DNA from 4 places in the Knoellia sp. 3-2P3 genome. Region 1 is predicted to be linked to each of the others. Evidence: riboswitches for the same ligand, from Rfam matches in the RefSeq annotation. Region 1 holds a riboswitch; each other region holds the start of a gene.
The links. Region 1 has a riboswitch for S-adenosylmethionine ahead of P0Y31_RS10680 (aminotransferase class V-fold PLP-dependent enzyme). Riboswitches for the same ligand answer to the same signal wherever they lie in the genome.

Region 1 (7,261 bases):
TTGGCCAGGGTGAAGGCGCCGCTGCACAGCGACATGACCCAGGCGCCCCGCTTGTCGGCTGCCCGCAGCTGCTCGACGAGGGGCTCGGGGACGGGGGCCTGTCGCGGCCGCGACGCCGGCACGACGATGAGGTCGGCCTCGGCCAGCCTGTCGAAGCCGTGCTGGGCCGTGAGGGTGAAGCCCATCTCGGTCGGGACCGGCTGTCCCGGCTGCTCGCTGCAGACCGCGAAGTCGAAGGGCGGCACGCCCTGGTCGGTGCGGTCGAGGCCGAAGACCTCGCAGGCGACGGAGAACTCGAACGGGGAGACCGTGTTGACCAGGGGTACGGCCACGTTGTGCAGCATGCCGACAGCGTGACACAGCAGATGGCGGAAAATCTACGGGAGATGGCATTTCTGCCACTCGTGGCGGCAATCAGGTTGGGCGCACGATTTCTGCCATGGGCTTCTTCATCGTTCTCGCCATTCTCGTCACCATCGCGATCCTCGCCCCGATCTACGGGGTCGACACCAGGTTCGACCGCGACCAGTACCCGCGCTGGTCCTGACCTCTTCCGCCCCCGGCCCGCCACGAGCCCCCACGTGCCGTGAGATCCCAGCTCTCGCGTGAAGAGTGCTGTCTTTGCGCGAGGGGTGGGATCTCGCACCACGGTGAGGCGCCGCCCGGCTCGTCCACGACCAGCATCCGCGCTGGTCCTGACCCGGGCTCACCCCTCGACCTGCTCCCGCCTCACCAGGGGCGGGGGAGGCTGAGGTCGCGGGGGTCGGACACCGGCGTCCAGCCCTCAGGGCCGCGCTCGTACTCGAAGGCGGGTCCCCGGGCTGCCAGCGACGCCACGGCCGACAGCAGCCGGTCCACGTGCTCGGCGGTGTTGGCCAGCCCGACGCTGGCGCGGACCGCGCTCGCCGGGCCGGCGGCATACGGGTCGTCGAGCAGGGCGTCCACCAGGAGGTGGGCGCAGAACTTGCCGTCCCGCACGCCGATCCCGTGCTCGGCGGAGAGGGCTGCCGACACGAGCGAGGAGTCCAGGCCGTCGACCGTGAACGCCACCACGGGCACCCGCGCGTGGTCGGGGCCGAAGATCGAGTAGGTCTGCACGCCGTCGATGGCGGCCAGGCCGTCGGCCAGCCACCGGCCCAGGGCGCTCTCGTGCGCCTCGACGGCCTCGCGGTGCTCGGCCAGCGTCGAGCACGCCGCGGCCAGCGCAACCGCGCCGATCACGTTGGGGGAGCCGGCCTCGTGGCGTGCCGCCCCCCGGTGCCACGTCGTGCCCCGCTCGGTGACCGAGGCGGTCGCGCCGCCGCCGGCGAGGTACGGAGCGGCCTGGTCGAGCCAGTCGCCCGGCCCCGCGAGCACGCCGGCGCCGAACGGCGCGTAGAGCTTGTGCCCGGAGAAGGCGACGTAGTCCACCCCGAGCGCCTCGAGGTCGATGGGGCGGTGCGGGGCGAGCTGCGCGGCGTCGAGGGCCACCCGGGCGAAGTGCTGGTGGGCGACGTCGGCGAGCTCGCGCACGGGCCAGACCTCGCCGGTGACGTTGGAGGCCCCGCACAGCACCACCAGGCGGTGGCGGGCGGTGGAGCGCTCGAGCGCGCTCGACAGGAGCACGCGCGCATCGTCGAGGCTGCCGGGGACCGGCAGGCGGGTGGTGCGGCCCGCCCACGGCAGGAGCGTGGCGTGGTGCTCGGCCTCGAAGACGAAGACCTCCGTGCCCCGGGGAAGGGCGCGGGCGAGCAGGTTGAACGAGTCGGTGGTGTTGCGGGTGAAGACGACCTCGTCGCCCTCACGCGCACCGACGAAGCGCCGGACCTCCTCCCGGGCCGCCTCGTACCACCGGCTCGTCACGCGCGAGGCATACCCGTTGCCCCGGTGCACGGACGAGTAGGTGCGCAGGGCGGTGTCGACGGCCTGCTTGACCGAGACGAGAGCCGGTGTGGAGGCGGCGTGGTCGAGGTTGGCGTAGTCGACCACGGTGCGGTGCAGGGTCGGCACGCCGAGGTCGGCCGAGACCACCGCGGGCACCGGACCCGCGGCCGCGGGCTCGCCGGGCACGGGCCGCAGGTGGCGACGGTGGTGGGCCTGCCCGGTGTGGGTCTCGGGGGCTCGGTTGCGGCTGGTGCTGGCGATGGACACGGCGTGCTCCTGGGGTCCGGTGGACCCGGGGGAGTGGCCGCGGGTCCGCGCTTGCCACCTGCGGGCGCAGGCGACCCGGTCGTCACCCGGAGCACCCCACCGCGGAGGAGGGTTGCTGGCCAGCAAGCCGGGGCTGCGCGCTGGCACTCATGACCTTGGCGGGAACGGTAGCGAGCGACGTCCCCGCGGCGCCACCACGCCGTCGGTGATTCCCGCCATCTGAGACCCGGCCCGGCTCCTGGAGGGAGCATCCGGCCGTGGCGGGGGCGAGGTGGCCAGGTCTGCCTGCGTCGACGCTCCCGCCAGAGCGTCGACGCAGGCCCCGCCAGACGCACCCTCAGGGTGGCACGTCCCCGCCGCCGCTGGGGCCCTGACCTGCGGAAATGGCCGAATCACGACAGTCGGGTCAACCGTTCGGAGGATGCCGTCACGGGCAAGAAACCGCTCGGTGTGGCGCGTGTGACGCGTGTTTCCGCAGAGGCGATCGCGTACCGTGCGGAGCATGGCGACACGTCCGTCCACCTCCGCGCGCTCTTCGACGAGTCGCAGCACGTCCACGCGCCCGGCCAACCGCAAGCCCGCCACCAGGAAGGCGGCCCCGCGCGGGCAGGCCAAGGGCGGCGGCCTGCCGCTGCCGCTGCGCGCGATCCGGGGGACGTGGATGGGCATGGCGCACGTCGCCGGCGGCGCGGTGCGCCGGGTCGGCCACAGCGCCCGTGACCTCGAGCCCGAGCACCGCCGCGACGGCTTCGGGTTCGCCCTCATCGGCCTGGCCATCGTCGTCGCCGCGCGCGAGTGGTGGGCGTTCGAGGGCGTCGTCGGCGACGTCGTCCACGCCGTGGTCGCCGGCACGTTCGGCCGGGTCGCGTATGCCGTGCCGCTCGCCCTGCTCTTCCTCGGCCTGCGCCTGCTCCGGGCGCCGGACGAGTCCACCGCCAACTCCCGGATCGGCATCGGCCTCGGAGCCCTGTCCTTCGCGGCCTCCGGCCTCGTGCACGTCGCCAAGGGCATCCCGCAGCCGCCGGACGGCGCCGACCCCATGCGTGACGCGGGCGGCATCATCGGCTTCCTGGCCTCGAGCCCCCTCGAGGCCGCGGTCAGCGTCTACGGCACGGTGCCGATCCTCCTGATGCTCGGCTTCTTCGGGCTGCTCGTGCTGAGCGCGACGCCGGTCCACATGATCCCCGAGCGGCTCGCCGAGCTGCGCGACCACCTGCTGCACCGCGGCGCACCCGTCGAGGAGCCCGAGGAGGAGAAGCCCAAGCGGCAGCGACGCAAGATCGGCCCCGACGCCGACGGCAACCTCGACGGCGACATGCCCTTCGAGCAGGCCGCCGTCGTCGCACCCGACGGCAAGCGCCTGCGGCCCGGCCAGAAGCGTCCCACCGCCCCGGGCGTGCTCGCCCCCACCGCGGCCAAGGAGCCCGGCGGCGCCGCCACCAGCCCAGCCGTCGACGTCAAGCCGGCCCTCGAGGCCCCGCCGACCACCCCGCTGCCGCAGCGCGTGGAGCAGCTCGCCCTCGCCGGCGACATCACCTACACGCTGCCGGACAACGCCATCCTCGAGCCGGGCTCGCCGCACAAGACGCGCAGCGCCGCCAACGACCGGGTCGTCGAGTCGCTGACGCAGGTGCTCGACCAGTTCGACATCGACGCCCAGGTCACCGGCTTCACCCGTGGCCCGACGGTCACCCGCTACGAGGTCGAGCTCGGCCCCGGCATCAAGGTCGAGCGGGTCACCGCGCTGTCGAAGAACATCGCGTATGCCGTGGCCTCGGCCGACGTGCGCATCCTCAGCCCCATCCCGGGCAAGTCGGCGATCGGCATCGAGATCCCCAACGCCGACCGCGAGAAGGTGTCGCTCGGCGACGTGCTGCGCAGCCAGGCGGCCCGTGGCAACGAGCACCCGATGGTCATGGGCGTCGGCAAGGACGTCGAGGGCGGCTACGTCATCGCCAACCTCGCGAAGATGCCCCACCTGCTCGTCGCGGGCGCCACCGGCGCCGGCAAGTCGAGCTTCGTCAACTCGATGATCACCTCGATCCTCATGCGCTCGACACCGGACGAGGTGCGCATGGTGCTGGTCGACCCCAAGCGCGTCGAGCTCACGGCCTACGAGGGCATCCCGCACCTCATCACCCCGATCATCACGAACCCGAAGAAGGCCGCCGAGGCCCTGCAGTGGGTGGTGCGGGAGATGGACACCCGCTACGACGACCTCGCGATGTTCGGGTTCAAGCACGTCGACGACTTCAACAAGGCGGTCCGCGCGGGCAAGGTCAAGCCGCTGCCCGGGTCGGAGCGCCAGATCCACCCCTACCCGTACCTGCTCGTCATCGTCGACGAGCTCGCCGACCTGATGATGGTCGCGCCGCGCGACGTCGAGGAGTCGATCGTCCGCATCACCCAGCTCGCGCGCGCCGCCGGCATCCACCTGGTGCTCGCCACCCAGCGCCCCTCGGTCGACGTCGTCACCGGCCTCATCAAGGCCAACGTGCCGTCGCGGATGGCGTTCGCCACCTCCTCGCTCGCCGACAGCCGGGTCGTGCTCGACCAGCCCGGCGCGGAGAAGCTCATCGGCCAGGGTGACGCGCTCTTCCTCCCCATGGGCGCCAGCAAGCCGATGCGCGTGCAGGGCGCCTGGGTCACCGAGTCCGAGATCCACGCGGTGGTCAAGCACGTCACCGAACAGCTCAAGCCCAACTACCGCGACGACGTCACCGTGGTCGCGGCCAAGAAGCAGATCGACGACGACATCGGCGACGACCTCGACCTGCTGCTGCAGGCCGCCGAGCTCGTGGTCACGACCCAGTTCGGCTCGACGTCGATGCTCCAGCGCAAGCTCCGGGTGGGCTTCGCCAAGGCGGGGCGGCTCATGGACCTGCTCGAGTCCCGCGGCGTGGTGGGCCCGTCGGAGGGTTCGAAGGCCCGCGACGTGCTGGTCAAGCCCGACGACCTGCCGACCACGCTGGCGCTCATGCGCGGCGAGGACGTCCCCGACCCCGACCCGGTCTACGACGGCGAGGCCGACGGCGACGGCGCAGGGGCGGTCACCGACGGCTCGGTCGACCGCACCGACGAGGTCGCGGTCGGCGCCTACGCGGCCCGCGACCTCGGCCCCGACCTCGACGCCTACGAGCAGGTGGACGGCGAGAGCGACGAGGACGCCTGGTCGCTCACCGACCGCGGCTGAGCACCGGCCCCACGACCCCGGTATGCCGTGGTGGCGCCGACGGTGCCCCACCGGCATACGCCGTGGAATGAGACGGCGCGGAATAGTGAGCCCACTCGGTTGCGTTGGCCACCGACGTGACTGCGCCGACCACTGAGCTGACTCCCGAACCCACCGACCTGGCGCAGCGACCCAGCCGCCGGGGCGTCCGCCTCCCGCGGCCGGTGATGCTCGAGGCGCCGCGCGGCCGCTCCTACGTGAAGTTCGTGCTGGTGCTCGGCGCCCTCATCGCGATCGGGCCGCTCACCATCGACACCTACCTCCCCGCGATGCCGTCGATCGCCGACGAGCTCGGGGCCACGGAGTCGCAGGTGCAGGGCACCCTCACCGGGATCCTGCTCGGCCTCGGGCTCGGCCAGCTGCTCGTCGGCCCGCTGGCCGACGCCGTCGGCCGCCGCAAGCCGCTCATCGCCGGCCTCGTGCTGCACATCGTCGCGTCGGTGGCCTGCGCGCTCGCCCCCACCGTCGAGCTGCTCACCGCAGCGCGTGTCGTGCAGGGGCTCGGCAACGCCGCGGTCTCGGTGGTGGCCATGGCCACGGTGCGCGACCTGTTCACCGGCTCGGCGGCAGCCACGCTGCTCTCGCGGCTGATGCTCGTCATGGGCATCGCCCCCATCGTGGCGCCGACCATCGGAGGCGCCGTCCTCGCGCACACCTCGTGGCGCGGGGTCTTCGGCCTGGTCTCCCTTGCCGGGGTGGTGCTCGTGACGGTGGCCTCGCTGCTGCTGCGCGAGACCCTGCCGCCCGAGCGTCGCCGTCGCCTCGAGCCGCTGCCGGTGCTGCGCACCTACGCCTCGCTGCTGCGCGACCGCACGTTCGTCGGGCTGGTCCTGATCTCGGGCCTGATGTTCGCCACCCTCTTCTCCTACATCGGGGGCTCGTCCTTCGTCCTCCAGGAGATCTACGGCCTCAGCGTCGCCCAGTTCGGCCTCGCCTTCGGGCTCAACTCGCTGGGCTTCCTCACCGGGTCGCAGCTCAACCCCCTCCTGCTGCGCCGTCTCGGCCCGCGCGACATCGTCCGGGCGGGGGTCGCCATCGGTGCAGTCTCCGCCCTCGTGCTGCTCGCGGCCGCGGTCACCGGCATCGGCGGGCTGCCGCTGGTCCTCGGGCCGCTGTGGTTCCTGTTGTTCGCCTGCGGCCTGACGCTGCCCAACACCCCCGCGCTGGCGCTCACCCGGCACGGAGAGGCCGCCGGCACCGCTGCGGCCCTGCTCGGCGCCTCGCAGTTCGTCATCGGCGGGGCGGCGGCCCCGGTGATCGGTGCGCTCGGCTCCGGCTCCGCGGTGCCGATGGCCCTCGTGATGGCCACCACGGCGACAGGCGCAGCGGCCGTCGCCGCGCTGACCCTGCGGGGACCCGTCGGCGAGGCCTGACGCCGGGTCGCGCTGTGGGGCCGGCGACGCCCTAGGGTGTCCGCCATGTCGCAGTGGATGACCACCGTGAAGGCGCATCCCTCGGGTGTGCTCCTCGCCGCCCAGCTGATCGCCGTGCTGGCCTACCCGTTCACCGGGGAGACCCCTGTGGGGCGCGCCGTGCTCGGCGTGTTCGGGCTGTTCGTCCTCGCCGTCGCGGTCTGGGCCGTGCGGGCCACCCCGGCGCTGACCTGGATCGCCATCACCCTCGGGATCCCGGTGATGGTCCTGACGGTCGCCGAGGCGGTGTACCCGGGCAGTGAGGTGATCCGCCTGTGGTCGTCCATCCTCCACGCGCTGTTCTACGGCTACACGGCCTACGGCCTCGTGCGGTACCTCTTCGACGACACCTTCGTCACCCGCGACGAGGTGTTCGCGGTGGGCGCCAACTTCACCGTCGTGGCCTGGGGCTTCGCCTACGCCTTCATGGCGGTGCAGGTGGTCTGGCCCAACTCGTTCGTGTCGTTCCAGGGGGAGGGGTTCCAGG
Region 2 (7,261 bases), on a different contig from region 1:
GAGGGCGACGGCGGTGAACACGGTGGTCCGGCGCGGCATGCCGGTTGGACGTCGGGCGCACTACAGGAGTTCCGTCGACCCGCGCTGAAGAGGTGGACGGCGCTGGTCACACCTACGCTGGCCGGCAATGAGTGAAGCGACCGCGCCCCCCGAGGGCGAGACCCGGAAGCGGGAGACCTGGAGCCGGGTGGGCGCGGCCTGGGTGCAGGCGATCGAGGTCGCCCCGGTGACGGCGCCGCGCGCGACGGTGGTGCTCCTGCCCGGCCTGGGGCTGCCGCGCTACACCCGGCCGACCGTCGAGGTGATGGCCCGGCGCGGGCTGCGCTGTGTCGTGCTCGACCTGCTGGCGTGGCGGCGTCCCCGGCTGAGGGTGCCACCGGTGGTCGGGCCGATGGGCGAGGCCGCAGCGCGCTGGATCAGGGAGGCCGATCTCGCCTGTCCCCTTGTCGTGGTGGGGCACTCGACCGGCGCCCAGGTCGCCCTCGGTGCAGCCCTGCGCCTCCAGCTCGACCGCCCCGACCTGTCCCTGGTGCTGGCGGGGCTGACCTTCCGGCCCGAGCACCGCTCGTGGCCGGGGCTGCTGCGAGGCGCGGCCACGGCATACCGCAAGGACAGCCCCGCCGAGCTGGTCGTGGCGAAGAACATCGCCACGGTGCGCACCGACGTCTTCCGCATGGTGGAGTCGGGGAGGCGCGACCGCCCGGAGCTGCGGGTGCGCGACCTCGAGGTGCCGCTCGTGCTGACCGCCGGTGAGGCGGATTCCTTTGCTCCACAACAGTGGATGGCCGATGTCGCTGCGGCCGCGGGGAGTCCGTCGGCACGGGTGGAGGTGCTGCCGGGTTCGCACAACAACCTCTTCACCCACCCCGAGGAGGTCGCCGCCGTGGTCAGCGCGGCGGCGCCTGCCACCGCACCCTGATCCACATGTTCGCGGCGTAACTGCGCCTCGCGGGATAGCCCGCGGCGACGAGCTCGGCGCAGATCCGGTGCCCGTGGCGGATGTTGGAGCTGTGCACGCGGATGGTGGCGACCGGTTGGGGGCTGCCCGCTGCGGCCAGCTCGACGAGGTGGTCTACAACGGGTTGGGCCGTGTCGCCGAGGCTGAGGTCGTAGTCGATCCAGAGGTCGTCGATGGGGGTGTCGGCGAGCCGGCGGAGGAGGGCGAGCGCCTCCTCGGAGGTGCGAGCCTTCAGCGCCGGCCGGCCGTCCTTGAAGTCGCGCGTGTCGTCGACGAGCACGGTCAGCGGCCGTCGGCGGCCGCCGGGGTGGTCGCCGGACGGCTGGGCGGATGCGTGGCTGGATGGCACAGGACCTCCTGGTGACGGGGATCCCTTGGCTCGCGGCGGAATCCCCTGTTACCGGCCGGGTTCGGCACGGTCTGCTCTTCCCCTGGGGCACCTCCGCGGTGGAGGTTGCCGGGCAACAAGCCAGGTGCCTTTCGTTGCCTCTCCTGAGCTGCTTCCACTGTAGGAGAGAGCGCCGAGAGGGCTTTTTTCGTCGGGGCCGGGCCACCGCGTGTCAGACTCTGCGAGTCGTCTGAGGCAGGAGGAACCCCGGTGCGCGTGACCACCTACGGCCAGCTGATGGAGCTGCTCGACAGTCTCTATGCCGACGGCGCCGAGCGGACCAGCGACGCGGCTGCGGCGTTCTGGGACGGGCTGTTCCAGCGAGAGGGGCACCCGCTCACCTCCGAGCTTCCCGACGCCGCGCTGCCTGCCTGGCAGGCGGAGGCCCTGCTGCCGGGTGGACATGGGGCATCCGCCCTGGACGTCGGGTGCGGCTTGGGGCGCAACAGCACGTGGCTGGCAGCTCAGGGGTTCACCGTCACCGGCATCGACATCTCCCCGTATGCCGTGGAGACGGCTCGGTCGCGGATGGAGAGGTCGGGTGCCGCCGGTTCGGTGGCTTTGGGGTCGGGGCCCGACTACCGGCGCGTGGACTTCGTGCGCGAGCCGGTGGCTGGCGGGCCCTTCGACTTCGTCTACGACTCGGGCTGCTTCCACCACCTTGCACCGCACCGGCGGATCTCCTACATGGAGGCTCTGTCTGCCGCCCTGGCGCCGGACGGCGTGTACGGCATCTGCACGTTCATGGCCGGGGAGATGGGGAGCACGGCGTCGGACAAGGACCTGCTGCTCCAGGGGCACCTCGAGGGCGGGGTCGGGTACACGCTGGATGAGCTGGCGGAGATGTTCTCCTGGCTGGAACTGGTGGACGCCCGGCTCATGCCGCCCGGCCACACCCACGACGAGCCGACCTTCTCGCACGGCTTCCTGCAGGTGGCGCTCTTTCGGCGTCCTTCTACGTCTTCCTGACGGGTGCGCCGCCTGCATGCCCGGGCGCGGTCGTGGCGACCGGCGGCATCTCCTGTCATCGGGCCGTCCTATCCGCGTGCTCGACACGCTCGCTTTCGCGTGGTCCCGGTTCACCCGGCGCTCACCACGATGGGGGTTGTTGCGCAGGTGTGCTGGCTGAAGCGTGGCTCCCATCCGTGGCGACCTGGAGGAGGACCACATGAGCCGCTACATGATCATCGCGCGGTACGACAGTGCTGGAGCCAAGGGAGTCCTGGCCAAGGGCGGCAGTGCCCGGGCGGCCGTCGTGCAGAAGCTCGCCTCTGACCTGGGCGGACGCATGGTGACCTTCGACTTCGCCTTCGGGGAGGACGACGTGTTCACCCTCTGCGAGCTGCCCGACAACAAGGCCGCGGCTGCTGTCGCCCTGGCCGTGAACTCCAGCGGGCTGGCCCATGTCCGGACCGTCGTCCTGATGACTCCTGAGGAGGTTGACGAGGCGACCGAGCAGAGGGTCGACTACACGCCCCCGGGCCAGTGACCTGGGAGCCCGGGCGACAAGGAGCAGCCGCGGCCGGCTGCAGTGTCGATAAAAGGGGCCGGTTCGACGGTCCGAAGCGGCGACCTGCCGCGAAGGGGAGGCTGGGGTGCGACCTTGGTTGGGCCCGCTGAGTGATCAGGGTGCAGAACCGCCGAGCGAAGCGCCCCGGCGGCGTGCCCACGAAGCGGTCGCCAACGGCAGCTCAGCGAAGTCATGACCTGCCCAGCTGTCCAAGCGCTGGCACGCCTCCTGCAGCTCCGTTCCGCCGACCTCCGTCAGGAGCACCGCGCGCACGATGTCTCTCATGCCAGGGCGGTCGTTGAGGGGCGTCTGGTCATCAATGAGTCCTGAGTGCATGGCATCGAGGAGCCGGCCAGGCCGAAGGAGCTCCAGCAGAGGATCGAGTGCGCCAGGGAGGGCCGAGGTCATCCGAGCCGCAACCGTCGCCGCCTCCTCGACTCCATCAAGGGGCCAACCGGCGTCGGATCTGCCTTGGCCGTCATCGGGTGCTGAACGGGCCCGGTACAAGCCATCCCACTCGCGAGCCCTGCCCTTCGGGCTGTCGCTGCCCCACGGGGTGTCACCAGCGCACTCATGAGTCCATGCCCACCAGGCGGCCGGAACGATGGCCAGGTTGACGTAGAAGTCGCCGAAGTCACCTTCGTTGTACCGGCCTGGCTGGATGTCGACTACCGCCACGTCGTCGCCCTGCTGAAGCCGCCACGTCGGAAATGCGCCTCGAAAGCCAAGGCTGCGGAGGAGGGGGCCGAACTCTGTTCTCAGTGCCCCCTTCAGCGCCTCCTTGGCCAACACGGGAGGCAGTCTGGCATGGAAGCTCTCCGGCGGATTTCTGACCTGCGTGTTCGTGGGCCCCGTGGGGCTCGAACCCACAACCTACGGATTAAAAGTCCGCAGCTCTGCCAATTGAGCTAGAGGCCCGGGGGGTCAGGGTTTAGTCGGGAGAACCCTCGGGATAACTCCCGTGTAGTTCGCACCGCTGACCGCGAGAAGACCATACCGGTTGTGGCGCGGTGATCGGCCGGCGCGCCTGTTGCGTGGCCTCCGCTGCCCCTTGCCGCCGACGGTGCGCAAACCTTGCTGCCGCGCAATCAACTGCGGTGCCGGGGAGACCCGGCCGCTGGCCTTGCCCACCGCTGCCCTCCAGTGACGAGCTCACCGTTTGCCATGCGCCGGTGGACCGGCCGCCCTTGTGGCGGACCTCCGCAGCGCATGCGTGCTAGGGGCGTCCACACCGTAGGCACGACCGGATCGCGGCAGATGAGTGCACTTACGGGAGCCGCCGGTGGACACGGCAGGAGCGCTCACGGGCCGCTTGCTGCCTCCCGGGACGAGGGGCACGGCGCCGCCGCCCTGCAGCGGACCACGGTGAAGGAGATCGCCCAAGAGGCCGCAGCGGCCCGACGATGAGCAAGGCGGCCGATACCGACCAGAGCTAATCGTGCTCATCGGGGCAGGGCGGGTAGCGTGTCGGTTAGGAGGTGCGCGGAATGCACCGCTACATCGACGAGTTACGTCTGCTGCAGGCGATCCGGCTGGCGGTGCTTGCCACCGATGCGGCGGGGACCATCACCTTCGTCAACCGGGCCGCGACCGAGGTCTTCGCCACCGTCGACGCCGAGCTGGTCGGTCACCAGGTGCACGACCTGATCGCGCCCGGCGCCAGCGACGGTCCGCTGGACCTCGACGCGGTGATCGCGGGTGATACCTGGCGGGGCGACCTGACCCTGCGGCGCCCTCGCGGTGACACCTTCGTCGCAGCCGTGTCCGGCACACCGGTCCGCGACCCAACCGGCCAGATCACCGGGATCGTGGTGGTCGCGGAGGACATGAGCGAGATCCGCTCCGCCGAGGCGGCCGCGGCCTCCAGCGAAGCGCGCCTCCGGGTTGCCCACGAGGCGGCGCAGCTGGGGAGCTGGCACTGGAACCTGGCCACGGGCGAGGTGGTGTGGGACGAGCAGCTCGAGGCGATCTACGGCATGGCGCCGGGCACCTTCGGCCGCAGCTACGAGGCATGGCTGGAAACGGTCCTTCCCGAGGATCGTGACCAGGTTCTCGCGGCTGTCCAGGCGGCGTGGGAGGCCCGCTCGACCTACGTGCTGCGGAATCGGATCCGGTGGCCCGACGGGACGCTGCGCTGGATCGAGGCGCACGGCAAGGTCACCAGCGACCAGCACGGCAACCCCACCGGGACCATCGGCTGTGTACGCGACGTCACCGAGCGGATCGAGGCGCAGCAGCGGGAGGCCGCGGCTGCGGCCCGTGCCCGCCTTCTGCAGGAAGTCACCGCAGGCTTCGTCCGCGCCTCGACGCTCGACCAGGTGGAGGCGGTGCTCGCCCACAGCTTGGAGCAGCTGGCGGAGATCCTGCCCGCGACTGTCGAGCTCAAGGTCCCCGACGACCTGACGAGCATCACCGAGGGAACCTCGTTCGTGACGAGCGCTGACACCCCTCTGCCCGTCGAGGACAACCAGGTGCTCGACATCCTCGCGTCCCAGTGCGCCATCACCGCTCAGCGGGCCCAGGCTCTGGCCCGCACGGTCGACATCGCCGAGCAGCTCCAGTTCAGCCTCGCCGCCAGCCCCTTGCCGACGGTGGAGCACCTCGACCTCGCGGTGCACTACGCCCCCGGAGGCGACGAGATCGAGCACGTCGGCGGGGACTGGTACGACGCCGTCGCCACATCGAACGGGCGGCTGGCCCTCGTGGTGGGCGACGTGATGGGCCGAGGGGTGAGCGCGGCAACCACGATGATCCGGGTGCGAGCCGGCATCCGCGGCTTGCTTACCGTGAATCCGGGGCCCGACGCCGTGCTCACCGCTGCCGACGAGATGGTCGCCCGAGACGCACCCGAGCAGTTCGTGACCGCCGCGGCACTCCTGGTCGACCCGGTGACAGGAGAGATGTCCTTGTGCAACGCCGGGCACATCCCTCCGGTGGTGGTCGGCCCCGACGGCCGTATCGAAGTGCTGCGCGGCCAGGAGGGCCCGCCCTTGGGCGTGCTGGGGGACTCACACCGATCAGTGGTCACCCATCACCTGCAGCCCGACTCGCTGCTGATCATGGTGACGGACGGAGTCGTCGAGTCCCGACGCCACGACATCGACCACGGGATCAGGCTCCTCTGCGACCGGGCCGCCGACCTCCGCGACGCTCCGGTGAAGGAACTGGTCCAAGGAATCGCCGCACTCGCCGACACCTCCCTGCACGATGACGTGACCGTAATGGCCGCGCGACTGCGGTGACGGCCCTCCCCGGACAACCACGCGCTCATCGGCAGATCCGGATGCCGCAGCGGCGGACGGCGCCGCTGACTACGGTCCATGAACTCTCTGGCAACGCGGGTCAGTCGATAGCACGCGGATCAAGCAGCTCCTCGCTGATGTCCTCCCAGCGGAAGGCAGCGCGCCACTCGTCGTGAGCTGACTCATGGAGTTCGGAGGTCCAGCCCTCGAACGCATCGGCCACTCGGTCCCGCGACAGGGTGCGCGTCATCAGGTGTCGCGGGGGGTCGTCGTCGCGCACCTCAAGCCGCAGCAAACCGTCGCTTTGGTGCAGAACTTGGACATAGCGACCCGGATGGTCGAGGTTCTCCAGGATCAGCACGCCGTCTCCGCGAGGCAACGTCTCCAAGCGCCCGAGCACCTCATCGCGGCTTGGGCCACGGATGATCCTGGGGTTGGTGCCGTGCAGCTTGTACCGCCGCGCCTGACTTCGGTTCACAGCGAGACCGTAGCGGTTCGGGAATCGGGTGGACCGGCCACCGATCATCCGCCCACCGGCACGTTGGTACGTGCAATCAGCGGCATGAGAGTGCGTTTCGCGCCAACGGGATACGGCACAGGGCTACGTGTGACGGCCGCCGCTTGTCACGGGAATGAGTCCTTGGCGTGTCCTACTTGCTCGGACCCACAGGGTCAGAAGGGGGGTTCGGCGGATCCCAGGGGTCGCGGTCCTCGGGCAACGCGGGCAAGGGTCTGACAGCTTCCTCGCTGCCGTCGTCCACCCCTCTAGGTGAAGCTCGAGGGGGTGACGGCGACGAAGGTCACGCCCGGAGCCTAGGACTCGGGACCCGAGTCGAAGAACATCGTGAGCCGCTTGATGCGTCCGTCGCCAGCGAACTCCACGAAGTCGGCTCCCGAAAGCGTCAGAACTCCGCTCTCATACTGGGCCCACCTTCCCCGCAGACGATCCCCGAGCAGCTCCGGCTCGGCGGTCGCACTGACCACCATGCCAGGTGAAGCCTCGTGCTGCTCTTGGATGTACGCACCGAGCGCGACGCGCCCGATGAGCCCGTCGGGAGTGTCTGGGTCAAAGAGCTCTCCGTCCTCGGCCCACGCTTGGGAGAGAAGTTCTGCTCGCGCAGCCGCGTCGAGTTTGCCATCCCATGCCTGGGAATAGAGGCTGA
Region 3 (7,261 bases), on a different contig from region 1:
TCCGCCTGCCCTACCGGCCGGCGATGTACGCGCCGGTCCTGCTCCTGCACACCTCGCTCGTGGTGCGGACCCTGGTCGGCGACGCCCGAGGGCTCCGGACCGCCACCGAGGTCGGTGGGCTCCTCAACGCCGTGGCGGTGCTGCTCTTCCTCGGCACCCTCGTCTGGTCCGCGGTGCGACCCGCTCCCCGGCGGCGGTGGACCGCAGGTCCTGCCTCGTCGTCGACGGCGCCGCAGGCGGTCTCCGTCGGGGTGGTCCGGTGACCGCCGCGACGCCCGGCCCGGGCCGGCTGCGGTGGCACCTTGCCGCCAACGCCCCCGTGATCGTGTGGCTCCTCGCCCTGGTGGTGGTCGCCTTCGCCCACCAGCTCGTGCCTGCTGCCCGATGGCTCCTCGTCCACCTGCTGCTCCTCGGAGCGGTCACCAACGCGATCCTCGTGTGGAGCGCGCACTTCGCCCGGGCGCTGCTCAGGACCGCGTCCGGCTCGCGCCGCGGTGAGGTGGTCAGGCTGGCGGCGCTCAACGCGGGCGTCGCCTCCGTGGTGGCCGGGATCCTCACCGCCACCAGGGCGATGACCCTCGTGGGCGCGGTGGCCGTGGGCGTCGCCGTGGCTGCCCACGGCGTCGCGATCGCCCTGCAGGCCCGCGCTGCCCTGCCTTCCCGGTTCGGGGCGTCGGTCCGCTACTACGTCGCCGCCTCCGCCTGCCTGCCCGTCGGCGCAGCCCTCGGCACGGTGCTCTCCGGTCACCCGGCGGAGGCGCTGCACGGCCGGCTCGTGCTGGCCCACGTCGCGGCCAACGTGCTCGGCTGGGTCGGGCTCACGGTGCTCGGCACGCTGCTGACGCTGTGGCCCACGATCCTGCGCACGAGGATCTCACCTGGTGCTGAGCGGTGCTCGCGTCAGGCCCTGCCGCTGCTCGTCGCGGCACTGGTCCTGGTCGTGTGCAGTGCCCTGGCCGGCGCGCTGACCCTGACGGCCGTCGCCGTGGCCGCCTACCTCGCCGCCGCCCTGTGGTCGCTGCGGCCCGTGTTCGAGGCCGCCCGAGCGCGGCCACCCCGCTCGTATGCCGCGTGGTCGGTGCTCGCGGCGGTGGCCTGGCTCACCGTGGCGCTGGCGTGGCTCGCCGTCTCGCTCCTGCGGGCCCGGGACTGGTCGGCTGTCGACGAGGCGGTCAGCCAGGTCGCCGTGCCCCTGGCCGCCGGGTTCGCGGTGCAGGTGCTGCTCGGGGCGCTGAGCCACCTGCTCCCCGTGGTGCGCGGCGGTGGACCGTCGGTCGTCCGCGCCACGGGCGCGGCACTCGACCGCGGGGCCGCGCTGCGGGTGGTCGTCGCCAACCTCGGGCTGGTGCTGCTGCTCCTGCCCGCCCCGAGCCTGGTGCGGGTGTGCGTCTCCGTGCTCGTCCTGGCAGCGCACGCCTCGTTCCTGGTCCTGCTGCCCATGGCGCTTCGTGCCGGCAGGTCGGACGACGCGGCCCCGACGACACCGGCTCGACACGTGCCGGAGCCGCCGGAGCAGGTGCGCGCGCGTCACACCGGCCTTGCCGCGGTGGGGCTCTCGGCCGTCCTGCTCGCGGTCGCGGTGGGGGTGGCGGCCGACCCGGCAGCCCTGGGGACGGGCGCCTCGGCAGCGGCGGCCGCCGCAGCCACGGGCGAGACGACCACCGTGCGCGTCGAGGCGAGGTCGATGCGGTTCCACCCAGCCTCGGTCGTCGTGCCCGCGGGCAACCGGCTCGTCATCGAGGTGGTCAACCGCGGCAGCGACGTGCACGACCTCGCGCTCGAGTCCGGGGAGCGCAGTGGCCGGCTCTCCCCCGGCCAGTCGGGACGCGTGGAGGTCGCCGTGGTCGGGCGCGGCCTGGATGGCTGGTGCACCATCGCGGGTCATCGGCAGATGGGAATGGTGTTCTCCGTCAACGTGGTCGGCGCGACCGATGGGCACCTCGCCCAGCACGGGGGCGGCACCGAGCCAGCCGAGCACGGGGCGGCGCCGAGCCCGACGAGGACCGGTGGGGTGGCCGCGGTCCCCGACTTCATGGCCGAGCCGGGAGAAGGGTTCACCGCTCGTGACGCACGCCTGGCCCCGCCGCCGGCGGAGCGGGTTCACCGTGTCACACTCTCCGCCCAGCAGGTGGAGCGCGACGTGGCTGTCGGTGTCCGGCAGCGGCTGTGGACGTTCAACGGCACGGCACCGGGGCCGGTGCTGCGTGGCCGTGTGGGCGACCGCTTCGAGGTGACCCTGCGCAACGACGCGGGCACCGGGCACTCGATCGACTTCCACGCCGGTGCACTGGCCCCGGACCAGCCGATGCGCACCATCCTCCCCGGGACCTCGCTCACGTTCGCCTTCACGGCCGAGCGAGCCGGCATCTGGATGTACCACTGCAGCTCGATGCCCATGTCGCTGCACATCGCCAACGGGATGTTCGGCGCCGTGGTGATCGACCCACCCGCCCTGCCGCAGGTCGAGCGCGAGTACCTGATCGTGCAGTCCGAGCTGTACCTCGGTGACCAGGGCGAGACCGCCGACCCGGCCAAGGTCGCTGCCGAGAGACCGGATGCGGTGGTGTTCAACGGCTTTGCCAACCAGTACGACCACGACGAGCTCACGGCGCGGGTCGGCGAGCGGGTGCGCTTGTGGGTGTTCGACGCCGGGCCGAACCGCCCGAGCTCCTTCCACGTCGTGGGAGGCCAGTTCGACACCGTGTTCAGCGAGGGCGCCTACGCCCTGAGGCGTGGCCAACGGGGCAGCATCGGGGGTGCGCAGGCGCTCGCGCTGCAACCCGCACAGGGCGGGTTCGTCGAGCTCGAGGCCACCGAGGCGGGCCACTACCCGTTCGTCTCGCACATCATGGTGGACGCGGAGCGAGGCGCCCACGGCATACTGCGAGTCACGCGTTAGGAGAGACATGGCCGATCTGCAGTGCCCTGCCCGGATCATCCTGGCCCGCCACGGCGACGCCGCCACCCCGGACGGCGGTGGCCCGAGGTTGCTCACGCCGACGGGCGTCAACCAGTCCGAGCAGCTCGCGGAGCGGGTCTTCGAGATGCGCGTGGCCGCACTGTGGGCGAGCACCATGGAGCGGGCCCAGCAGACGGCCTCGGTCGTCAGCGAACGCCTGGGCCTGCCGGTCGTGTCCGACGACCGCCTGCGCGAGCTCATCAACGACGAGCGCTGGACGCCCCCGCTGTGCGACAAGGACGAGCCGGGCGACGTCTACGCGGCCTGGCTCGAGGGTGACCTCGACGGCACCATCTTCGGGGAGACGGGACACGACGTCATCGCCCGGCTGCGCGACGTGGTGGAGGAGGTCGCCGACCTGTTCCGCGGCGAGTCCGTCCTGCTGGTGTCGCACGGCGGCATCATCGAGCTCGGGCTGAGCCACCTGTGCCGCAACGTGACGGCCTCGTTCGTCGACCGCCACCCGCTCGGCAACGGTGAGGCCGTCGAGGTGGAGGTGGACTCGTCGGGCTGGGTGTGCACGAGCTGGGCCGGAAAGCCCCTGCCCCTCCTTCTCTAGCAAGGATTCTCGTCTCGTCCGGGTACTCGCGGCATGCCCGGGACAGACCCGTGGGGCTGGGTGGCGACGCGCGCTCGGTCCCAGCCCCACGGCATACCCCTGCTTGTCCCCCTGCTCGTCCCCTGATCCCCCGTCAGGCGTTCTTGGCGGCGGTGAAGCCCTGCTCGAGGTCGGCGATGATGTCGTCGATGTGCTCGATGCCCACGGCGAGGCGAACGAGGCCGGGCGTCACGCCGGCGGCGAGGCGGTCCTCGTCAGGTCCCTGTGAGTGGGTCGTGGACGCCGGGTGGATCGCCAGCGATCGGACGTCGCCGATGTTGGCCACGTGGCTGTGCAGCGTGAGGGCCTCGACGAAGCGCTTACCCGCCTCCAGGCCACCCTTGATCTCGAAGGCGAGCACGGCGCCGGCACCCTTGGGGGCGTAGGTCTTTGCCTTGGCGTAGCTCTCGTGCTCGGGCAGTGAGGCCCACACGACACGCTCGACCTGGTCGTTGGCCTGGAGGAACCTCGCGACCTGGTGCGTGTTCTCGAGGTGTCGGTCGAGGCGAAGGCTGAGCGTCTCGATGCCCTGCGCGATGAGGAAGGCGTTGAACGGGGAGATGGCCGCACCGAGGTCGCGCAGCAGCTGCACCCGTGCCTTGAGGATGAAGGCGAGGTTGGCCCCGAGCGCGCTGCCGACCCCGAGGTCCCGCGCGAACACCAGCCCGTGGTAGCTCTCCTCGGGGGTGTTGTAGTTGGGGAACTTCTCGGGATCCCTGCCGTAGTCGAAGGTGCCACCGTCGACGATGACCCCTGCGATCGAGGTGCCATGTCCCCCAAGGTATTTCGTAGCGGAGTGCACGACCACGTCGGCGCCCCACTCGAGCGGGCGGATGAGGTAGGGCGTGGCGATCGTGTTGTCGACGACGAGGGGGACGCCGTTGTCGTGGGCGACCTCGGCCACGGCCTGGATGTCGAGCACCTCGGACTTGGGGTTCGAGATGGTCTCGGCGAAGAACAGCTTGGTGTTGGGCCGCACCGCTGCCTTCCAGGACTCGACGTCGTTGGGGTCGTCGACGAAGGTCACCTGCAGCCCGAACTTCGGCAGCGTGTGCTTGAGCAGGTTGAAGGTGCCGCCGTAGAGGCTTGGGCTGGCGACGACGTGGTCGCCGGCTTCGGCGATGTTGAGGATCGCGAGGGTCTCGGCGGCCTGGCCCGAGGCCACGAGGAGCGCGCCGACACCGCCCTCGAGCGAGGCGATGCGCTGCTCCACCGCGTCCTGCGTCGGGTTCATGATGCGGGTGTAGATGTTGCCGAACTCCTTGAGCGCAAAGAGGTTCGCAGCGTGGTCGGTGTCCTTGAAGACGTAGGACGTGGTCTGGTAGATCGGCAGCGCGCGGGCGCCGGTGGCCGAGTCCGGCTCCTGGCCGACGTGGATCTGCCGGGTCTCGAAGGACCAGTTCGGGGTGTCGCTCATCAGTGGTGTCCTCTCACATCAAGTTCGGTATGCCGTGTGCACGAGTCGGGGCTTTGGGCCCGAGACGCCCGTCGGGCGTGCGGTCGTCGAACGTGCCGGAGCCCTTGGGGGCGTCACCGACGGCGGTGATGAGCACCGTCGGTGACGGTGCGGGACACGTGATGAGGTCTCCCGCGCTTGCGATCGACGTCACGCCGATCGCCAGGTCTTCACCCGGGGCACCCCACCGCGGTTGGAGGGTTGCCGGCCAGCGAGCCGGGGCTTGGCGCTGACACTCATGACCTGCCGTGATGATAGGCATAACTGTCTGAAGCGGTGCACGCCTGTCTCTCATGCCGGACGGCGGAATCCGGTGGCGCGAGGGCTCCAGGGGGCGCAGACTCCACGTGGGGACACCTCACAGGGGATGCAGAGGGGCCGGCCCCACAGCGGACCGGCCCCCTCTGCACTTGACGTCGGCTCGGACGTGACCCGAAGCCGCCCCCACTCGTTGGCCCAGGTGGGAGCGAGTCGGCGAGGACTCGGCTGTGGAAAGACCAAATGGTCCAAATGCGACAGATCCGTAGACTCGGCTCCACAGTGCTGTGAAGGGCAGTGCCTCCAAGGGTCGAGATGGGGAGAGTTTTGGCCGGATACGCGAGAGCCACAGTCTTCGGTGTTGGGGTTGCCGCGGCGCTTGCGCTGGCGGGTTGCAGTGACGGTGCCGGCGCGCAAACGGGGCCTGCCTCTTCGGGACCGTCGAGCAGCGCGACAACGAGCGCGACGGTGTCCAGCTCGGCCACGACGTCTCCGCCCTCGCCCACTGTCGCCGTCAGCATCCCCGCCGCCGCGCGTCAGCACACTGAGGAAGGCGCCAAAGCCTTCGCCGAGTTCTACACCCTTGAGATGGATCGGGCCACAGTGTCCGCTGATGCCACGCGACTCAAATCGCTTTCGCTCCCTAGTTGCACCGCGTGCAAGGGGGTAACTGATGTGGTCGAGGGATACCGGAGCCGCGGTGAACGCCAAGAGAAGCCATCAGTCGTCGTGGACTTGGTGCAGGTTCGTTCCTACTCGGAAACAGGCGCTTGGATAGAGGTGCTCGTAGAAGAGAAGGCTCACCGCGTCGTCAATAGGAGTGGGCAGGTGATCTCAACGTCTCAGGGCACACGCATCAACTTCCGACACAAGGTCACCTGGGTCAACGGAACATGGATGGTGGCTGATTCGGAGATCATCCAATGAGTCCCCGACCGCGGAGAAGGTTCCTAACCCTATTGGCTTGCGTGACTTTGGCACATGCAGTCTCGATCCCAGCGGCGTCTGGGGATCCTGCGCCGGTAGTGACGGACAAGTTCGTCGGAGCCTATGGCAAGCAGGGGAAGGTGAAGAGTAGCGCCCCGAAGGCCCCGGACGAGCCTGCGGTGGACTCCGCATCGAGTGGCAAGAGTGCCTTCAACTACAGGCTCACTCTCGCTTGCGGGTATGACCGCCTCACCGGGGTTGATGGCAGCGATGACGTCACGAACTGTCGGTACGCATTGATCGCCTGCCAGTACCGGAATCCGCCGTCCGATCAACCCCTCTACTATCTGTGGCGACAGTACGCCGACGACGCGGATGCCCCATGGCAGTTCGTTCGCGACATGTGCGGGACCGAGGCCGCCCCTGCCGCTGCTGCGCCCCCGCCCATCCCCACGATGGGGCAGATTCAAGAGGCGTTCCGGCGACTTCCCTTCTCCAAGCCCACGGTTCGCATCGAGCCCAAGGGCAACGTCACCCTGGTCAACCTCCCGACCTACTACGAGGCGACCTGGCCGAGTGACAGCGGCCTGCAACCCGGCGAGGTCAGCAAGCCCGTCCAGCTCCTGTCCTGGTCGGTGGAGTTCAAGATCGACTCACAGTCCTACAACTTCCACTACGGCGACGGCTCCTCCTCCGGCACCGTGAAGGAAGCTGGCGGCGGCTACCCCGACGGCAGCGTCAAGCACACCTACACCCAGCCGATCGAGGGCGCGCAGGTCCGCGTCGACTCACGACTGACCGGCCAGTTCCGCGTGAACGGCGGCGCCTGGATCGACATCGACACCGTCGCAGACCTGCAGAACGAGCCCGTCACCACGCTCGAGGTCCGTGAAGCCAAGGCGCGCCTGTACACCAGCTGAGGATTCAGGGGAGCGTAAGCGGTGCCCCGGTACGCAGGGCGATGACGACGTCGTGGATCGCTCGGGTGACGGCTGCGGCGTGGACTGGGTCCTCCACAAAGCCAGCGTGGGTCGCCCCTGGGACGACGCGATGGAGGCTGTTG
Region 4 (7,261 bases), on a different contig from region 1:
CGTCCCCCGGCGACCTCGGCACCGCTGACCTCGACCGACGCCCGTCGGGACACGTCCGAGCGATCCGCGGCCACCAGTCCGACGGACTGCAGCCGCAGCACCCCGGCCGGGCCAGCCTCGATGCGGATCTGGTCGATCGGCCCAGGTGGTGCTGCGACGCTGAGAACGCCCGACGGCGCCGTCAGCTCGAGGTCGGGAAAGTGCAGACGAGCCGCGGCGAGGAGGCCGCGCAACACCTCCGGCTGCACAGCGGGCCGCGTCCCCTCAGCGTCGCGTGAAGATCTCGCGGGCAACATACGCGTCGTCCTGGCGGTACTTGGCGAACCCGAAGCCCTCGACCGCGTAGGCCACCTCGAAGCCACGGCCCAGGGCCCGAGCCTGGAAGGTCGCCGGTGTGACGAAGCGGCGGAAGTGGGCACCCGTCACCTTCACACCGCTCTGGTCGCGGACGGTGCGGTACTCGACCGCCAGCATGTCGCCCGGTGACGTCACCTCGGCGGCGAGGTCGAGGAAGGTCTCCTCCTCGTCGTCGGTGATCGCGTGCACGAAGAACCGGGCGTAGATCGCGAGCGGTCCGCTGCCGGAGCCCAGCCGACTGGCGAGGGACTCGTCGTCGACCATCGCGTTGACGAAGGTGGCCGGAACCCCCAGTGCCTCGCTCAGCGCGCGGCAGTTCTCGACCGCGGCGGCGGACCCGTCGACACCGGTCACGTCGTGGCCGTAGGAGGCGAAGAAGATGGAGTCCCTCCCGCTGCCACACCCGAACTCGACCACCCGCTGACGGCCCTCGAGCTCGCCCGCCACGAACGTGGCGAACTGCGAGGGAAGCGGGCGCGCGTGGCTGTGCTGCTGCCCGTAGTAGGCATCCCAGTAGCCGGTGCGCTCCTTGGTGGAGCTGCTCTGCGACGTCGGCGTCAGCGTCACGATCTTGACCCTCCGTGTGGGACGAGGAGTTCACGCTCAGTTCATCTCCCGGCCACCATAGAGCCCACGACGTCCGAATTGGCGTCAGATGCAGGACGGCACGCAGGGAGCCGCCCCCGGCAGAGCCGCACCTGCTCTGGGTGACCTTCGCCCCTTCGCCGCCCCTTCGCGCCACTGCACAGTGCCCGTGGGGGCCTGCGTGCCGATCCGCGCAGCCCTGTCGACCACACCCAGGGAAGGGCCACGACCATGACCAGGATCTTCATCCCCTACGGGACCACCGAAGGGCAGACCGCCACGATCGCCGAGGTCGTGGCCGACGTGATCCGCGCGCACGGCATCGAGGTGGACGCGGTGGACGTCAAGGCGTCACGAGGCGTGATCCCCGACGGCTGCGACGGCGTGGTCATCGGCGCCTCCATCCACATGGGCAAGCACGACAAGCACGTCGTGGAGTTCGTGCAGAGGAACCGCGACGACCTCGACAGGCTGCCGTCTGCGTTCTTCTCGGTGAGCCTGGCGGCCCACGGGGACACCGCGGAGGCCGAGGGGTACGTCGAGCAGTTCGAGCAGGAGACGGGCTGGCGCCCCGACAGGGTGGCTCTCTTCGGTGGCGCGCTCCTCTACACCCACTACGGGTTCGTCAAGCGCCACCTCATGAAGAAGATCGCCCAGGACAAGCCCGGCCAGCTGGGGACGGACACCTCGCGCGACTACGTCTACACCGAGTGGGACGGCGTCAGGCGGTTCGCAGAGGACTTCGTGACCGACCTCGCCACCGCGGCGGACCGGCCACAGCCGGAGTAATCACGCGCCGGCTTGTCGCGCTTCGCAGGCCACACACAGGTCAGGTGCCCGCTGGGGCACCTGACCTGTGTGTGAGGACCGGACTCCGGTGGACTTCTCAGTCCAGGTAGTCGCGCAGCACCTGTGAACGGCTGGGGTGGCGCAGCTTGCTCATGGTCTTGGACTCGATCTGGCGGATCCGCTCACGCGTGACGCCGTAGACCTTGCCGATCTCGTCGAGCGTCTTGGGCTGGCCGTCGGTGAGGCCGAAGCGCATGGAGACGACACCCGCCTCGCGCTCGGACAGGGTGTCGAGCACCGAGTGCAGCTGCTCCTGCAGGAGCGTGAAGCTCACGGCGTCGGCCGGCACGACCGCCTCGGAGTCCTCGATGAGGTCACCGAACTCGGAGTCGCCGTCCTCACCGAGCGGCGTGTGCAGCGAGATCGGCTCGCGGCCGTACTTCTGGACCTCGACGACCTTCTCGGGAGTCATGTCGAGCTCTTTGGCGAGCTCCTCCGGGGTGGGCTCGCGACCGAGGTCCTGCAGCATCTGGCGCTGCACGCGGGCGAGCTTGTTGATGACCTCGACCATGTGCACCGGGATGCGGATGGTGCGCGCCTGGTCGGCCATCGCGCGGGTGATGGCCTGGCGGATCCACCACGTCGCGTAGGTCGAGAACTTGTAGCCCTTGGTGTAGTCGAACTTCTCGACCGCGCGGATCAGGCCGAGGTTGCCCTCCTGGATCAGGTCGAGGAAGAGCATGCCGCGACCGGTGTAGCGCTTGGCGAGGGAGACCACGAGGCGCAGGTTGGCCTCGAGCAGGTGGTTCTTGGCCTTCTTGCCGTCCTGGGCGATCCACCAGAGCTCACGCTTGAGCTTCATGTCGATCTTCTCGCCCGAGTTCAGCTTCTCCTCGGCGAACAGGCCGGCCTCGATGCGCTTGGCGAGCTCGACCTCCTGCTCGGCGTTGAGGAGCGCGACCTTGCCGATCTGCTTGAGGTAGTCCTTGACCGGGTCTGCGGTGGCACCGGCGGTGACGACCTGCTGGACCGGGGCGTCGTCCTCGTCGTCGTCGCGCAGGACGAAGCCGCCCTCCTCCTCGGCCTCCGCGGTCTTGGCGGTGGCGGCGCCACCCTCCGCGTCCTCGGTGTCGTCCTCGATGACGACCTCCTCGAGCTCGGACTCGACGACGTCCGTGGGCTCGGCCTCGAGGTCCTCCTCGACGTCGCCGGGCTCGGCGGCCTCGGCGCTCTCGGTGCCGGGCGCGGCCTTCGAGGCTGCGGCCTTCTTGCTGGCCGCCTTCTTCGTCGCGGCCTTCTTGGCCGGAGCCGCCGCGGCGGCGGAGGCCTCGGCGGTGGTGCTGGCCTTCTTGGCCGCGGCCTTCTTGGCGGCAGGCGCCTCGGCGGTGGCGCTGGCCGTCTTGGCCGTCGCGGTCTTGGAGACCGTCTTGGCTGCGGCCTTCTTCGTGGCGGTCTTCGCCTCGTCAGCGGAGGCGGTCTTCTTGGCGGCCGTCTTCTTCACGGCGGCCTTCTTCGTCGAGGCGGAGGCGGTGCGCCGTGCGGACGAGGTCGCCGCGACGGCGCGCGTCGCGGTGGCGGTGTCCAGGGTGATCGAGATCCCCTGCTCCTCGAGGGAGCGCAGAACAGCCTTCATCCGCTTGGGCTCGACCTCGGCGTCGACCAGGGCGGTGCGCAGCTGCTCGCTGTCCACCGACCCGTTCGTGCTGCCCAGGAGGACGAGGTTCTGCAGCGCGGGGTGCGCGAACTCCTTGGGGAGCGGACGGGCCGGGCTCTCGGAGGCGTTCTTGGACACAGGCGACACGGACTACCTTTCGTCGCGGACAGAGCAGCGCACGCCATCAGGGCCGAAGCGCACGACCTTGACAACAACAGTGGGGGCGGAAGTATTCACGACAACCGGCTCGTGGTGCCCTGCGGTGACCTGTTCGCCGGTATGCGTAGGTGACATTGTAAAACCATCGGAGGCCCTGCTCTGGCACCGGAGCCCGAAAAGGCCCCTGGGATCAGCCCCTCGCGGGGCCCCGGGGGCCTTTCACAGGCGGCGTTGAGCGTGCGGCTCAGGCCTCGGCCTTGACGGCCAGGACAGGGCACGACGCGTCGAGCAGGATGCGCTGGGCGTTCGAGCCGAGGATGAGCTTGCCGACGGGGGTGCGGCGACGCAGGCCGATCACGATGAAGTCGGCCGAGACCTCGTCCGCGACGGCGATGAGGTCCTCCGCGGGCTCGTTTCCGCGGACCAGCTGGCGCACCTCGTGCTCGATACTGACCTCGTCGAGCTCCCGCTGGACGTTCTGGAGCTCCTTCTCGAAGCGCTCTGCCTCCTTGCCGTCGTAGTCCTTGCCTCCGCGGTTGGAGTTGATGACGATCAGCTTCGTCTTGCGGAGCAGGGACTCGTCGGCAGCGCGACGAAGAGCTGCGCGACCTTCCTTCGTAGGCACATAACCCACAACGATGGCCACTGAAACCTCCTTGGTCGACGTCCGGCGCGCTTGGGGAACGCCCGGTGCGCAGACGCTACCGGATTTCCCCGGTCCCGGCCGGTCGCCCGACGGCCTTGCGCAGGATGGCGCCCACCTGCTCGGTCTCGATGAGGAAGCCGTCGTGGCCGTGGGGGGAGGCGATGGTGAAGTGCTCCGCGTCGGGCACAGCGGCGGCGAGCTCATCGGACAGCCGTGGCGGGTAGAGCCGGTCCGAGTCGACGCTGGCCACGACGAGCCGGCCGGTGATGCGTCTCAGGGCGGCGACGACACCGCCTCGGTCGCGGCCGACGTCGTGGGAGTTCATCGCCTCGGTCAGCACCAGGTAGGAGTTGGCGTCGAAGCGCCCCACGATCTTGCCCGCGTGGTGGTCGAGGTAGCTCTCCACGGCATACCGACCGCCGCCGCCGAGCGGCTGCTCGCCACCTTGGGGAAGCCTGCCGAACCGCTCGTGCAGCTCGAGCTCGCTGCGGTACGTCACGTGCGCGATCCGGCGGGCGATGCCCAGGCCGTGCTCGGGGCCCTTCGCCTGTCCGTAGTAGTCGCCACCGTGGAAGTCCGGGTCGCTGCGGATGGCGAGCAGCTGCGGCTGGCACCAGGCGATCTGCTCGGCGGTGGCGTAGGCCGTGGAGGCCAGCACGATGGCGGTGGCGACCCGGTCGGGGTGGGTGACCGCCCACTCCAGGGCCCGCATCCCGCCCATCGACCCGCCGAGGACGGCGCTCCAGCGCTCCACGCCGAGGTGGTCGGAGAGCCGCGCCTCCACCGCCACCTGGTCGCGGATCGTCACGAAGGGGAACCTGCTGCCCCACGCCAGCCCGTCGGGAGCCGTCGACGACGGGCCGGTGGTGCCCTGGCAGCCCCCGAGGACGTTGGCGGCGACGATGAAGTGGGTGTCGGTGTCGAACGGGCACCCCGGTCCGATGAGCCCGTCCCACCAGCCGGGCGTGGCGTGCCCGGGCCCGGGCCGACCCGACACGTGGCTGTCGCCGGTGAGGGCGTGCTCGACGAGGATCGCGTTGTCGCGGGACTCGTTGAGGGTGCCCCACGTCTCGTAGGCGACGGTGACCTCGGGGAGCCACCCGCCCGCCTCGAGCTCGACGGCACCGACCGAGACGAAGGACCGGTCCCCCACCGGGTCGCCCTCACGCCAGGCGCCCATCGAGAGCCGGGGGCTGGACGTCGTGGTCATCTGCGAAGAACTCCTGTGGCAGTCGCGCTTGCCGCGACGTCGAGCCACGGCCCGGTCCTCACCCGGGGCACCCCACCGCGAGGAGGGTTGCCGTCCAGCGAGCCGGGGCTTGGCACTGGAACTCGTGACCTGGGCGACAGCATAGGACGCCCTCCCCCAGCCCCCCTCCCCTGTCCGATCTCTGGACGGCTGGCTCAGGCACTCTCGCGTGGTCGGATGGCGAGGTCCACCATGCGCTCGAGAAGTCGGGCCAGCCGGTAGCCGGGCTCGACCTCCAGGGCTCGCTCGAGGGCGACGCGGGTCAGCGCGCCGTCACCCAGCCACCAGGTGAGGTTGGCCAGCACGGTCAGCGCGGGGGCTGCGTGCTCGTCCGGCAGCATCCGGCACAGCTGCACGAGGCGTGCCTGCAGGCGCCGGCCCGCGACTGCGCTCTCGGGGCTGGGCGACGCAGCTGCCCACGTAGGCGGCTGGAGGCAGCTGCGCAGCTGGTCGACGAGGTCGTCGTCGAGCGCGTCGAGGGGCAGGGTGCCCGGGCACAGCCACCCGATCAGCCCGTCGCGCAGTGCGAGGTCGCGCAGGGCCACGGCACAGTCGGCCACCTCCTCGGCGGCGAGTCCCTCCAGTGGAGGTCGGGCCGGTGACACGTCGCACACGACCGCCCAGCGCGAGAGCTGACGCAGCCGGCGGACCGCCTCCTCGCGGGTCCCCAGCACCCGCAGGTGGCGACCCGGTTCCTGCTCCGCCGTGACCATCCCGCGAAGCACCTCGGCGACCTCGGCGCAACGGGCTGGGTCTGGGGCGAGCTGGCTGCGCAGCGCAGCGCGGTCGCGCACAGGCGCCATCTCGAGGCCCACGAAGTCGGCGACGGCAGGAATCTCACCCGGCGCGGGCAGGGGCGTCCCCTCGCCGGGGCAGCACCCCGTGTCACAGTCCGGCGCGAACCACCGGCCGTCCCGGACGACGAGCCGGTCGAGCACCGCGATGCCGAGCCCGCCACACGCCGCGTCGAGTCCGTCGAGCAGCTGCATGGCTGCCCCGGCAGCGGACTCGTAGCCCACGAGCAGCACCGAGTCGGGTTCCTCGCGGGCGAGCGCCGTGAGCAGGGAGGTGACGGCGGCCTCGACGTGCTGCTCCGGCGGCAGGTCGATGCGCTGGACGAGTCCGATGGCCCGGCCCGTGAGGGCGACCACGACCACCGCCTCCTCGGGGTGGTAGCCGAGCTGGAAGGGAAGGGCGGCGAGGATGTCGGCGGGGCCGCGGAGCCGGATCGGGTTCATGGACCCAACGCTGGCGGGCCCGCCGCCACCTCAGGGAGAGCCCGCCGCGCGCCTGTGCACGACGTGGCGGGCCGGGCACCCCCTGTGCACAACCGGCCCGGTCAGCGCCTCAGCGGATGACCTCGCCGGGCACCGTCTCGGACCAGCCGGCTCCCGTGGGACGGCCCCCGGCAGCAGGGCCGTGGTCCCCGCTGGACGCGCCTGCGCGTTCCCACGCGAGGAACGCGTCCGTCTCGTTGACCACGGTCGCGGCGATCCAGGTGGCCACCATGGCGTCGTCGGCGAGCCCGAACAGGGTCAGGAAGGCCTCCGGCACGAGGTCGACCGGCGAGAGCACGTAGGCCGCGGCGGCGGCGACGAGGAACAGCTTGCCGGTCGTCGTCCCCCGGTACTCGCCGCGCAGCGTGGCGCGCAGGAGGCGAGGGAGGGCGGACAGCCGCTCACCGAGGCCCGGCCCACCGGGCCGGACGGCTGAGCGAAGGGCAGTGGCGAGGGTGCGAAGCACTCCCCAGCGGGACATGGCCATCGACGATCTCTCCCTACATCCGGGCACATTCGGCCGGACACGGTGCCAACGTGCGGGG

Region 2: it holds a riboswitch for S-adenosylmethionine, as region 1 does, so the genes downstream of both, P0Y31_RS04545 (cyclic-phosphate processing receiver domain-containing protein) here and P0Y31_RS10680 (aminotransferase class V-fold PLP-dependent enzyme) in region 1, are expected to answer to the same signal.
Region 3: it holds a riboswitch for S-adenosylmethionine, as region 1 does, so the genes downstream of both, P0Y31_RS09200 (bifunctional o-acetylhomoserine/o-acetylserine sulfhydrylase) here and P0Y31_RS10680 (aminotransferase class V-fold PLP-dependent enzyme) in region 1, are expected to answer to the same signal.
Region 4: it holds a riboswitch for S-adenosylmethionine, as region 1 does, so the genes downstream of both, P0Y31_RS09070 (homoserine O-acetyltransferase) here and P0Y31_RS10680 (aminotransferase class V-fold PLP-dependent enzyme) in region 1, are expected to answer to the same signal.

Annotation. Positions count from the first base shown of each region.
Region 1 covers NZ_JARGZE010000003.1:105,980-113,240, reverse strand. Annotated here, with positions in the region: gene P0Y31_RS10685 (helix-turn-helix domain-containing protein) at 1-344, opposite strand, end outside; gene P0Y31_RS10680 (aminotransferase class V-fold PLP-dependent enzyme) at 730-2,130, opposite strand; SAM riboswitch class IV at 2,173-2,285, opposite strand; gene P0Y31_RS10675 (DNA translocase FtsK) at 2,792-5,323, shown strand; gene P0Y31_RS10670 (multidrug effflux MFS transporter) at 5,440-6,735, shown strand; gene P0Y31_RS10665 (ion channel) at 6,781-7,261, shown strand, end outside.
Region 2 covers NZ_JARGZE010000001.1:947,235-954,495, forward strand. Annotated here, with positions in the region: gene P0Y31_RS04535 (hypothetical protein) at 1-39, opposite strand, end outside; gene P0Y31_RS04540 (alpha/beta fold hydrolase) at 128-919, shown strand; gene P0Y31_RS04545 (cyclic-phosphate processing receiver domain-containing protein) at 888-1,307, opposite strand; SAM riboswitch class IV at 1,347-1,456, opposite strand; gene P0Y31_RS04550 (class I SAM-dependent methyltransferase) at 1,557-2,315, shown strand; gene P0Y31_RS04555 (GYD domain-containing protein) at 2,515-2,835, shown strand; gene P0Y31_RS04560 (DUF4304 domain-containing protein) at 2,971-3,648, opposite strand; tRNA gene P0Y31_RS04565 (tRNA-Lys) at 3,702-3,774, opposite strand; gene P0Y31_RS04570 (SpoIIE family protein phosphatase) at 4,344-6,098, shown strand; gene P0Y31_RS04575 (hypothetical protein) at 6,199-6,576, opposite strand; gene P0Y31_RS04580 (hypothetical protein) at 6,912-7,261, opposite strand, start outside.
Region 3 covers NZ_JARGZE010000002.1:786,065-793,325, forward strand. Annotated here, with positions in the region: gene P0Y31_RS09185 (hypothetical protein) at 1-263, shown strand, start outside; gene P0Y31_RS09190 (multicopper oxidase domain-containing protein) at 260-2,899, shown strand; gene P0Y31_RS09195 (histidine phosphatase family protein) at 2,907-3,518, shown strand; gene P0Y31_RS09200 (bifunctional o-acetylhomoserine/o-acetylserine sulfhydrylase) at 3,652-4,974, opposite strand; SAM riboswitch class IV at 5,143-5,257, opposite strand; gene P0Y31_RS09205 (hypothetical protein) at 6,600-7,118, shown strand; gene P0Y31_RS09210 (alpha/beta hydrolase) at 7,123-7,261, opposite strand, start outside.
Region 4 covers NZ_JARGZE010000002.1:755,583-762,843, forward strand. Annotated here, with positions in the region: gene P0Y31_RS09045 (hypothetical protein) at 1-248, opposite strand, end outside; gene P0Y31_RS09050 (class I SAM-dependent methyltransferase) at 265-924, opposite strand; gene P0Y31_RS09055 (flavodoxin domain-containing protein) at 1,174-1,731, shown strand; gene P0Y31_RS09060 (RNA polymerase sigma factor) at 1,829-3,523, opposite strand; gene P0Y31_RS09065 (universal stress protein) at 3,789-4,190, opposite strand; gene P0Y31_RS09070 (homoserine O-acetyltransferase) at 4,246-5,400, opposite strand; SAM riboswitch class IV at 5,420-5,530, opposite strand; gene P0Y31_RS09075 (DUF4192 domain-containing protein) at 5,595-6,677, opposite strand; gene P0Y31_RS09080 (YkvA family protein) at 6,787-7,197, opposite strand.